2 regions of the Paenibacillus sp. p3-SID1389 genome follow, and region 2 is predicted to be linked to the other one. Evidence: a T-box and tRNA genes for the amino acid it is inferred to sense, from the RefSeq annotation. Region 2 holds a T-box; the other holds one or more tRNA genes.
What was found. A T-box is a leader RNA that pairs with one kind of tRNA and senses whether it is charged. The one in region 2 lies ahead of M3G15_RS02905 (arginine--tRNA ligase), so its partner is inferred to be a tRNA-Arg.
Positions count from the first base shown of each region.

Region 1 (6,047 bases), on a different contig from region 2:
TAATAGACAAATGTACAATCGATCTGTCGTGCTGTAATTTCCTAAAGCGTAAAGATGCAGCAGTGCCCTCTATCTCTATGTTAGTTGCGGCACTCGACCTTCGAATTGTCTCTACAACGCGGACGAATGTACATTCTCGCTTCCGCACAGCAATCAGGTAAAGCAGAAGCCTAAGCAGAAGAGGTCAATGAAGCGATATACGGTAAATCACATTTTTCTCTGCCGTAATTTCGCTAAAAGTGGCGATTTATCGAACTATGGTCAATTGGAGTGTTAAGTTAACTGACATAAAATTAATGGCTTATTTGATAAGCTACTTTACAGCATTTTCACAGAATAGACAATAGAAAATTTCAGAATGTCATGTCTATGACAGCTGTTTGGTAGGCAATTTATAAAATTTGAGATTATCGGAACATTTAAGGTAGAATGGAAGTAAACGTTATCTATTCATGTGAGAGGTGATGGTGATGAGTTTCACGTTAACTTTGGGAAGTCCGGCACCAAACTTTAACCTGCCGGCTACGGATGGCCAGACCTACTCTTTGGAATCTTTTGCTTTGGCCAAGGTGCTCGTCGTGTTTTTTACTTGCAATCACTGTCCTTATGTGCTTGGCTCTGATGAAGTCACCCGGCAAACGGCGGAGAAGTTCAAGGATCGGGGAGTCGTATTTGTAGGGATTAACTCGAACAGCGAAAACACCCATCCGGAAGATTCTTTCGAGCACATGGTCAAACGGATGGAGCAGCATCGATTCCCTTGGGTGTATTTGCGGGATAAGGAACAAACGGCAGCGAAAGACTATGGTGCGCTGCGCACGCCGCATTTCTTCGTCTTTGATGCCGACCGCAAGCTCGTCTATACGGGACGCGGCGTCGATAACCCGCGCGACACGAGCAAAATGACGGTTAACGATCTGGATCGGGTGTTGGAGGAGCTCACCACCGGGCGCGAAATTTCGATTCCGCTAACGAATCCGATCGGCTGCAATGTGAAATGGGAAGGGCAGGACGCTCACTGGATGCCAGCGGACGCCTGCGATTTGGTGTAAGCCGATGAGCCGCCTTTACGATTTTGAAGTCCGTACGATTACGGGTGAAACCACGACGCTCGCGCCATATCGGGGACAAGTGCTGCTCATCGTCAATACCGCCAGTGCATGCGGGTTGACACCGCATTATGCGGGGCTGCAGCAACTGTACAGCAAGTACAAGGACCAAGGCTTCTCCGTTCTTGGGTTCCCCTGCAATCAATTCGCCGAGCAAGAGCCTGGGACGGAAGCAGAGATTAAGGCTTTCTGTGAAACGAATTATCAAGTCACTTTTCCGCTCTTCGCCAAAATCGACGTAAACGGGGAGCACGCCCACCCGTTATACCGTTATCTGCGGGAGCATACGCCAGAACCTTACGATACGGGGGATATCGAATGGAACTTCGTGAAGTTCCTGGTTGGGCGAGACGGCGAGATCGTCAAGCGGTATGCGGCTCGCACCGAACCCGCTGAGATTGAGCCGGACCTTCAAGCGCTGCTGTCTAGTTCGGCGGCAGGCCGTTAATCTCAAGCCCTAACGCCCATACCGCCAAAGCCGCCGGAAACTTAATACTCCGGCGTTTTTTTACGCAGTCTCTCCGCATAAAAAAACTTCGTTCTGATCGACAATTTTCGCTATAATCTTATTTATGCTAACCACTAGAAGAACTGAGCCTTTTCGTTATTCTCTGAATCCACCGATCGCCGCCATCGCTCGAAATCCTGTCGATCGACGGGCAGGCGCTGCCCTTGAAACCTGCGCAGATCGTGAGAGGGATGGCTGCATCCGAAGCATCATCGTAAAGTAAATCGAAACGCCCCGACCGGTAATTAATGGCGGGGCTTGATTCTTGTCTGCGTTGGCGTTATAATATTTCTTGCTTAGCTCTTGCGGGTGTAGTTCAATGGTAGAACGCCAGCTTCCCAAGCTTGAGGCGAGGGTTCGATTCCCTTCACCCGCTCCATAACCTTTTTTTAACCTCTAGCCCTTTGATTAACAAAGGGTTTTTTTGATTTTATCTGGAAGATGCGGATCTTACCACATTTGGGGGCGAGTTCTTTATTTGACTTCCCCTGAGCCAGGGTCGAGATGAATTAACTGGAAAACTTACCGTTAATATTTGATTTTTTCTCACGTGCAAGCTACTAACTGGAAATTCTACTGTTATTTTTGCTGATTTCCCGCTCAGGGGCATTTTTGAACAAAATTAACAGTAGGATTTACCTCTAATTCTTCGGTTTTGTCCAAAAACGGCCAAAATAGCGGTAGAAAATCCAGTTAGTTGATTGTGGGGGTTCTCGCCCAACCTGGGACTATAGCAAAAAGAGCACCCCAAAGGGTGCTCTTTCGTCACGTCCCAGGAGGGGTACTCTCGCTTCGCTCGAGACTCCGCTCCTCCGCCCGCTTGCGCGGGCGGTCTCGCTCCGACGAACCCACCGGGGGTTCTCGCCCAACCTGGGACTATAGCAAAAAGAGCGCCCCAAAGGGTGCTCTTTCGTCACGTCCCAGGAGGGATTCGAACCCCCGACCGACGGCTTAGAAGGCCGTTGCTCTATCCAGCTGAGCTACTGGGACACGTCGTTATAAAAAAAAGGATGCGTTAATTATTATAGCGCATCCTTTTTGTTTTTCAAAGCGTTTTTGGCATAAATTTGGTGATTCCTCCCTCAATGGGGCAACTGCTCCAATCGGGCGACGATCTGCTCATTCGCGAGCAGATTCTGCAGGAACTCCTTCCGCTGAGCTTCCGGCTCCGGCCAGCCCCGATCCCCAAACCGCTCCTCCGCCACCTCAGAGAACGCCTGATGCAGATTATTATCGTACCAGTCGATCTCCAAGTTCGCCTCGCTGCGGATCATCCGGATGATTTCATACCCTTTCCCGTCCGCAGCACGCGCCACATATACAAAAAGCTCGGGGTCTCCCACCGCGCCCGGATACACCTGGATCACGGCACAGGGTCGCCCTTGGTGCTCATCCATCCGCCGATATTCCGCGTCCTTGATATAATACGTCACAGGCGTCGCTCCTTTCCGATGGACATCCAAACAGCTACAGCTGTGCTGCAAAACCGGAGCGCTCCATTTGCGCCCGCGTTTCCGCCGTGCCCAGCCGGTAAATTTCACGATACAACGCGTTCAGATAACTTTCGTAGCTGCGGTTGACCTCGTCTTCCGGCGTATCCGGCCAAGGATAGGTAAAAGCCATAACCCCGTTCTCCTCCTTCTCCCCTAAATGCTCGAGCATATGACTCAGGTGATCCGCCTCCTCCCGGGTGGCTTGAATCTCCCACTCGTACGCTGCAGCGCCGGGATCCTCAAGGAGCGATCGCCCTTGAACCGAAACGTAATAAGTCCTTTTTTCCATGGTTAACCCTCCTTCTTATGCCTTGCTTCACCTCGCGCTATACTGCCTCCACGCCATAGTTTTCCATAATGGACAGACATTTTATGCCCTCGTTCGGCATAATTTGTTAATACTTTTCACCCGGTCGGCAAGCGGGGACTGTAAAGCAATGCGGAGAGGAGATAGCAAAAATGTGCGGAATAACCGGCTTTATCGAATGGAACCGGGACTTGACGAAAGAATCGGATCTGGTGTTATCCATGACGTCCTGTCTGGAAAAACGGGGACCGGATGCCCAGGGAACTTGGATTTCCGGCCCGTGTGCCTTCGGACATCGTCGCCTCAGCGTCATGGACCCCGAGAACGGGGCACAGCCGATGATTATTCATGAGGAAGATGCGGTATTCACGATTGTATATAATGGGGAAATTTATAACGCACTGGAGCTGAAAGCTGAACTGCAGCGGAGAGGCCGAACGTTCCGAACCAACTGTGATACGGAGGTGTTGCTGCAATCGTATATCGAATGGGGACCGGATTGCGTCTACCGGCTGAATGGGATTTTTGCGTTTGCCATTTGGGACAGCGTTCGGGAGCATGTCTTTTTTGCCCGGGATCGCCTTGGCGTCAAACCGTTGTTCTACAGTGAAATTGACGGTACGTTGATCTTCGGTTCCGAGCCTAAAGCAATCTTACGCCATCCGAAGGTTGAGCCCGTCGTCGGGCCCGAAGGTCTTGCCGAAATTTTTGTCATCGGTCCAGCGAGAACGCCGGGCCATGGCGTGTACAAGGATCTAAAAGAACTGCGTCCAGGCCACGTCATGATCTTCAACCGCAATGGACAGCGCAAATACGCTTACTGGAAGCTGGGAGCCGAGCCGCATACGGACAATGTGGAGGAAACGGCCGCAACGATTCGCCAGCTGCTGCAGGACACGATGGAGCGCCAGCTCATTTCCGACGTGCCGGTGTGCACCTTGCTGTCCGGCGGTCTGGACTCCAGCGCATTAACCGCACTGGCCGTCGATTATTACAAGCGGACCGGCCAAGGTCAAGTTAACACGTATTCGATCGATTATGTCGACAACGACAAGCATTTCCAAGCCCACAGCTATCAGCCTGGTGCGGACGGCCCGTGGATCCAGCGGATGGTCGAGGAACTGCAGACCGCCCATCACGCAATCAAGTTCGATACGCCTGAACTGGTTGCGGCGCTGCCCGACTCGACGATTGCCCGCGATTTGCCAGGCATGGCAGATGTGGACGCCTCATTGTTGCTTTTTTGCCGGGAGATCAAAAAAGGAGCCACCGTCGCCATCTCCGGCGAAGCCGCAGACGAAGTCTTTGGCGGTTATCCATGGTTCCACCGCGAGGAGCTCCTCAATTCAGGAACGTTTCCGTGGTCGGTGGCAACCGGGCTGCGCGCAGATCTGTTGTCACCGGAAATCCGCGAGTGGATCAAACCGGAACAATACATCGCCGATCGTTACAGCGAAGCGGTCGCAGAGACACCGAAGCTGGAAGGGGAAAAAGGTGAGCGGGCTCGGATGCGCGTCATGTCGTACCTGAACATCACCCGGTTCATGCCAACGCTGCTGGACCGCAAAGATCGCATGAGTATGGCGGCAGGATTGGAGGTCCGCGTGCCTTATTGCGATCACCGTCTGGTGCAGTACGTCTGGAACATCCCATGGGAGATCAAAACGACCGGGAACCGGGAGAAAGGGATTTTGCGCAAAGCGCTGGAAGGCATTCTGCCTGAAGACGTTCTCTACCGCAAAAAAAGCCCGTATCCCAAAACGCATAATCCGAACTACCTGACGGCTGTCCGCGATCAAATGCTGAAGATTCTCGACGACCCGACCTCGCCGATCTTGCCGCTGATTAATGCGGACAAAATTCGCGCCATCGCCGCGTCCAAGGAATCGTCCTCTAACCTGCCTTGGTTCGGCCAGCTGATGAGCGGGCCGCAGCTGTTTGCGTATCTGTCGCAGGTGAACTTCTGGCTGAGAACATATAACGTGAAAATTCGTTAATTGAAGCGCAAGAAGCAAGCCGGGAACCTTACCCAGGTCCCTGACTTGCTTTTTTTGATGTCGCTTATAGTGGGTTGCGAAAAAATAACTGGAAAACCTGCCGTTAATTTTACTGGTTCGGGTGCTTTAACAGGCATTAACGGTATTTCCTGACGTTAATTTCGGGCATTTGGGCCGTTTCCGGCCTTTAGGGCAAAATTAACTGTAGGTTTTACCGTTAATTGGTGCAACGAGCCAAAAAGTCGAAAATTAACAGGAGGATTTACCGTTAATTTCCCGCAAGCAAGCGGCTATGCGCCAAGCCGCACGGGCTGCACGGGCTGCACGGCCTCCTCGGGCCTCACGTGCTGCCCGGTCACACGGCCCTCGCCTACTTCCCCGCAGCCGCCCCGCTCAGCTTGTCCGCCAACGCCCGCAGCGCCGCGCCGCGATGGCTGACGGCCTGCTTCTCCTCCAGCGTCAGCTCGGCCATGGTCTTCTCGTACGCCGGCAGATAAAACAGCGGGTCATACCCAAACCCGCCGCCGCCCGCCGGCTCGGAGGTGATCCAGCCTTCGACTTCGCCGGAGGCTTCGATAAACTGCCCATTGGCCGGGTCGTACAAGGCCAGGTGGCAGACAAACCGCGCCGTGC
Region 1 covers NZ_JALXVO010000009.1:9,569-15,615, forward strand. Annotated here, with positions in the region: gene M3G15_RS05650 (thioredoxin family protein) at 471-1,052, shown strand; gene M3G15_RS05655 (glutathione peroxidase) at 1,057-1,557, shown strand; tRNA gene M3G15_RS05660 (tRNA-Gly) at 1,923-1,996, shown strand; tRNA gene M3G15_RS05665 (tRNA-Arg) at 2,534-2,607, opposite strand; gene M3G15_RS05670 (hypothetical protein) at 2,700-3,050, opposite strand; gene M3G15_RS05675 (hypothetical protein) at 3,085-3,399, opposite strand; gene asnB (asparagine synthase (glutamine-hydrolyzing)) at 3,570-5,414, shown strand; gene M3G15_RS05685 (XTP/dITP diphosphatase) at 5,785-6,047, opposite strand, start outside.
Region 1: it encodes a tRNA-Arg, which carries the amino acid that the T-box ahead of M3G15_RS02905 (arginine--tRNA ligase) is inferred to sense. The anticodon was not compared.

Region 2 (6,047 bases):
GTTCTTGCTAGTTGTCAGCGGAATGAGCAAGTATTCGGCTCTTTTGAAGTCACGCAGATCAGTGGATTTTTTGCCATGCTGTTTTTGTATATTGAGCTGACGGTCGCGATTCACGCGGTCCTGCTGGGAAGCTTTGCGATTTCCAAACTTACGGACTTGACAGATCAGCTAAACGCACTGAACGTGCTCTCTCCCTTCAAATACTTCAGCTATGAGCGTATCTTAAACGGAGAAGGCCTTCATGCGGGGATTGTCGCGCTATCCCTCCTCCTGGTGGCGGTGCTGGTTGTTGTCACTTATGCGGCTTATCGCAAAAGAGAACTAAACGTTTGATCGTTGCACGAGTGGCGGTTAGAACGCCCATGCAAGAGGCGCGGCCGGTTGATCCGGTCGCGCCTCTTTTTTGCTTGGCGAAACACTTGCCTTGCTTACATGCGATCCGGAGCCGGCAATCCGATGACATCCAGCGCCTCCGCGATGGTCTCCTTAAATTTCGCAGTAAGCCACAGACGGTAGGGTTGCCGCTCGGGCTCGGCTTTTAGGATCGGACAGGCGGTATAAAAATGATTAAACAAGGTGGCGAGCTCATACGCGAAATGGCAGATCGGTGTAGGAGAAAGTTCCTCACACGCAGTGCTCAGCGTATCCGGCCATGCTGCGATTTGCCTCAGCAGGGCGTGTTCGGCACGTTCCTGCGGTGCGATGTCCTCCGGCAGCGACTCCATCCGAGGGAGCCCGTCGGCTTGGGCTTTGGCTAAGATGCTGGCGGCCCGGGCATGCGCGTACATCAGATAAACGCCGGTGTTGCCGGTGGTTTCCGTGGCCTGCTGAATGTCGAATACTACTTCAGTCGGCAAGGCGAATCGCAGCAGATAATAACGGATCGCCGCTGCTGCGATCAGCCGGCTGGACAACCCTTCGGAATCGGACCGCTTGGCTTCGATTTGCGCTTCCATAAGGTCCAGCAAATCGGACACTTTGATGCCGATCCCTTGTCTGCCGGACATAGCGTACGAGGCTTTGCCGTCCGAGGTGTCGAGGCCAAGCTCCCGGGCTGCGCCAGGGCTTAGCGATACGACGCCGTAACCGACGTGGCGCAGCTTCTCCGCTTGGGCTGTGAAGCCTAACGCCTCCAGCGCTTGCTTCACCATCGCCTGCGGATACGCTTGCCTGTGGTCGATCACGTTGACGACGAGATCTGCCTTGCCGTAATCGGCGGCGACACCTTCTGCACTGGTTGTCCAGAGCCCATCTGCAAACGGTTTGTACCTGAAATCGTTCCCCAGCAAACCGAACTTCCAAAGATGATAGGCGATATCCTTGGCCGTATACGTCAAAATTCCGTTGGACCGAACGAGCACCTTATCGGCCTGATGCTCGGCTTCAGACTCCACATCTTCTGCTGCAGGTTGCTTCAGGACCCAGCAGCCCTCCAGCTTACCGGACGTTTCCTTATGGAAGAGTGCGGTCTGCTGCAACAAACGGAAGGCCGTGTCCCAGAACCCTTGCCGGACAATGTTGCTCTCCCAGACCAACAAATCATAATCAATCCCAAACGCCTTCATTTCCTCCAGATGCTCCCGCACGATACGCTCTGCCGTAAGCAAGCCAACCCAAGCCAGGTTCCCGTCTCCAGCTTCCAGCGCCTGCAGCACCTTCGTTCTCTGCTCCAACAGCGACGGTTGATCATCGTATTCCTTGTTAACCCGGGAATAGATGTCCCAACAGAAATCGCCGAATCTCACGTGGGCAGCCTGATGATCCACATTCAGCAACCCAACGACGGTGTCTGCCAACTGATTACCCAGATCGTCGATGTAATTATGCACTTCGATTTGGTATCCGGCCCTCTTGAGCAGCCGCGCCAGCGAGTCGCCGATACAGGCGTTTCTTAGATGACCGATATGAGCGGATTTGTTCGGATTGATGGAAGTATGTTCGATCACGACCTTTTCGCGAACTGCCCGCGGAAGTTGAAAATCCTTGCGGGCCCATTCGTTCCAATCCAGGCGGAAGTTCAGAAAGCCCGGCGGCGCGGTTTCGATCTGGTGGAATAGCCCCTCCATCCGGCCGGTTTGTTCCAATTCATTCTTCAGTTGTGCGGCAATATGCAGCGGTGGTTGACGCAGCGTTTTGGCCAGCTGCATCGCGATGTTGGTCGAATAATCCCCGTGTTCCGCACGGGCGGGCCGCTCGATCACAATGTCCGGGAGCTCCTCGGTGCTGTGGCCAAGCCTTGAAAGGACTTGTCGTACGGACAATTCAAGATATTTTTTCATCCAACTGCTGATCATAAAATCCACTCCTCCCTGGCAAAAAAATAAGCCTTCATCTCATCAAAGAGACGAAGGCATTACGCGCTCGCGGTACCACTCTTGTTGTTAAACTTCATGTTTAACCACTCTGAAGGATAACGGTCTTGGGCCGTGGCTGCTTACTCGACTCACGTTCAGCAACCATTCTCATGGGTCCGTTTCACTGGAAGCCCTGTACCGGTTTCCACCCTCCCGGCTCGCTTGGACTAGAACAGCCAGCTACTCTCCCAATCGTCGAATGTGGGATATTTTGTATTATTATATCCGCTTAATTTGGAATGTCAATCCTGGACTTCCCCAATATCAACCCACGAGCCCGACTTCTAGAGTAGGAGAAGAAAATTTTGGTCATACTCTTACTACTTCCATCAGAACAAAGGGGCTAGCGACATGCAACAACCGGACGAGTTTATCGAAACAACTGCAGCAAAACCTGGAAGGTCTTCGCGAGCTTCTCGGGAACAGTTCGGATGTCGTGTTCCGTCAGCTTTTGCCGGCGGACTGTACGCAACTCGCTATCGTTTACATCGAAGGACTTATCGACAATCAACTCTTGCAACAGGATGTGATTCGCCCGATTCTGAAGACCTCCTCAGACGGGGAGATGACGCCAACTCAGGTTAAGGACAAGGTCGTCAACGTCGGCGGCGTTAGCTCAGTGACCACCTATGAGGATGCGTGCAACGGATTGTTGTCTGGCGGTGCGCTGATCCTGATCGATGGGTATATGGATGGTTTGATTGTCTCAATTCCCGGGTTAGAGGAACGCGCGATTGCCGAATCGAAGGCCTATCCAAATAATCGGGGGCCTCAGGACGCATTCACGGAGGCGATAAGTACGAACACTTCCTTAGTACGTCATAGGGTGAAGGATGAAGAAGTTCTGAATCAGGATAACCAGCTTACGATTTTTCCTATGCTGTACAACACCGATCGTCCAGATACGATCGCAGCGGGCGTAATGGAAGGCCGAATTGCCATCTTTATTGACGGAACGCCATTCGTTCTCCTTGCCCCAACCTTATTCGTCGACTTTCTTCAGTCCGCCGAGGATAATTATCAGTCGTATCTTAATTCCGACGGTATTGTTATTGAGCTTAATGGCCCAACGTGAAGGGGGCCCTTTTCCAGCTTTCCTTGAAGCGTTGATCATGGAAGTCGTTTTTGAGATTTTGCGGGAAGCCGGGCTGCGGATACCGAGAACGATTGGTCAAGCTGTGTCCATCGTGGGTTCTATCGTCATAGGACAAGCGGCGGTCGAAGCGGGCATCGTCTCTACCGTTATGGTGGTTGTCGTAGCGATTACGGCCATATCCAGTTTCGCCATTCCGTTCTATTCCATGTCGATCCCGATCCGGATGCTGCGTTTCGGGTTCATGGCGATTGCTTCAACCCTGGGGATTTATGGGCTGACCGTCGCTTTTATTGTGCTTGTCGTGTATTTAAGCGGGCTCCACTCCTTTGGCGTTCCTTATTTATCGCCCGTCGCTCCCTACAAGGCACGGAAGCAATCGGATGCCATCCTCCGCTTTCCCTACCAACCTGGAGCTAAAGGACCGTAGAAATCAAGGAGATGATCCCTGTGTACCGACAGGTAAAGCGATTTGTTCTTGTCCCCATATCCCTCGCGATGATCCTGCTGCTGTCAGGTTATTGGAACCGCAATGAATTAAATGAACTTTCGATCGTGCTAGCCATGGGGATCGATAAAGCGGATGACCTTTACGAGGTCAGCTTCCAGGTCGTGAATCCAAATCAGATGTCGCGGAAGCAATCGAGCGAGCGTACGCCTACGTTCGTATTCTCGGTACATGCCGATTCCATTAGTGAAGCTGTGCGAAAAAACGGTGGGCATGTCGTCGCGGAAATTGTATATGTCCCATCTGCAAATTTTATTCCTGGATGAGGCCACGGTATTTGGTGAAGATGTCTTTGCATGGACATGCTGCGAGATGAATTCGGGCAACGACTTGCTTGAAGATATGTCTTATGATACATTATTTTTCATAATGAATGTTTCGGTATGAAGCACATACCGCTTCGATCTGACTTGCTCTTGGAGCAAGGGGGAACGGGGCGGTTTTTTTTATTGACTCGGAAAGGGAGTGTGCATGATGAGTGAGTTCGATGATGTTTACTTGGAGTGGCTGGAACGGCAGATCGACGAGGAGACCAACCCAAGAAGAAAGGAGTTTCTCAAAAAGGGATTAAGCCGGGGCACAACGGATTTTCTGCGGTACATTTGGTATCCCGCCATTGGAAACCTCAATGATCTCTATCCTGAGTATGAGGTTCGCGACTTTAATAATGGCTTCCGCTACCTCGATTTGGCCTATCGACCGGGCAACGCCAAAGGATGTATCGAGATTCAGGATTATCGAAGCCATGCTCGGGATATCGAGGCCGGGCGGTTTAAGGATTTGTGTATGAAGCAAGCTCTGCTGGCGTTAGACGATTGGTTGTTCCTACCGATTGCCTATCTATCCATTCGGGAAGACCCGGGAGTTTGCAAGCAGCTGGTCTTATCCTTTGTTGGTAAGTTCCTGTCCAACGCCGTACCTTCTAACCTTCATTGGGCCGAAGCGGAAACCCTAAGGTTTGCCAGACGACTGATGCGCCCCTTTACGCCGGCAGAGCTCGCGGATCATCTCAGTCTATCCAAGCAGCATACACGAGCAATTCTACATGCTATGCACAACCGAAAGTTGCTGGAGGTCGTAGGCGGGAGACAACGGTATCGAACGTTCCGGCTTCCGAACGCGCGTTAGGGGCAAGGCGCTCGGATGGCAGGATGTAACTGGGGCTAAGGCTAGCTCTAAATCCACTTCTGGTGCTGAGGCTGTTGCTGGTGTGAATGCTGCTGGTGCGAATGCCATTGCTGGTGCTAATGCGATTACTGGTGCTAACATAACACTAACTCTAACGCTTGTGAGCAACGCTATTAAGGCAAATTTGCTCTCGAAAAAATTCTAACGACGATGAGACACTCTATTAAGGTGAAAATCGAGAAAAATAGGGGGAAACAGAGGAATAAGCTCTGTAGTAAGCGTTAGAATCGCAAAGTGTCCTTTTTGGAGCAAATAAGATCTGTGGCAAGCGTTAGCGGTTAATCGGAGGGGATTCGCAGACCCACGGGGGTAAAAGAAAGCACCGGCAGGCACTAGGAGGTAAAGGATGCACCCGCAAGCACTAGGAGGTAAAGGATGCTCCCGCAGGCACTCAAAGTCACCTCTAGGCACTCATAGCACTCATCAGCACCCGCAGGCCAAGGGGAATAAACTATGTTAGAATGAAGAAGAATATCCTTATTCATGCAGAGGAGGAAAAAGGTGAGTACATCCATCAGCTTGCATCTATGGTTCGATAAACAGGCGAAGGAGGCCGCAGAGTTCTATTGCTCCGTATTTCCGGAATCCCGAATCACGGGGGTTACGACGCTAAACGATACCCCTTCGGGTGATTCCGAAATGGTTTCGTTTACCGTTTGGGGTTTTCCGTTTATGGCGATTTCGGCTGGACCGTACTTCAAGCTAAATCCTTCGATCTCGTGCATCGTCAATTTCGACCCTTCCAGAGACCCTAACGCCAGAGAAATGCTGAATGAAGTGTGGAACAAGCTGTCTGACGGCGGGACTGCGCTCATGCCGTTGGATCGATACCCCTTCAGCGAGTGGTATGGCTGGATTCAGGACAAGTACGGGGTTACGTGGCAGCTGATGTTAACGAATCCGG
Region 2 covers NZ_JALXVO010000004.1:37,976-44,022, forward strand. Annotated here, with positions in the region: gene M3G15_RS02895 (hypothetical protein) at 1-100, shown strand, start outside; gene M3G15_RS02900 (hypothetical protein) at 76-333, shown strand; gene M3G15_RS02905 (arginine--tRNA ligase) at 429-2,294, opposite strand; T-box leader at 2,338-2,559, opposite strand; partial or broken gene M3G15_RS02910 (spore germination protein) at 2,554-3,877, shown strand; gene M3G15_RS02915 (Ger(x)C family spore germination protein) at 3,898-4,221, shown strand; gene M3G15_RS02920 (transcriptional regulator) at 4,430-5,083, shown strand; gene M3G15_RS02925 (VOC family protein) at 5,627-6,047, shown strand, end outside.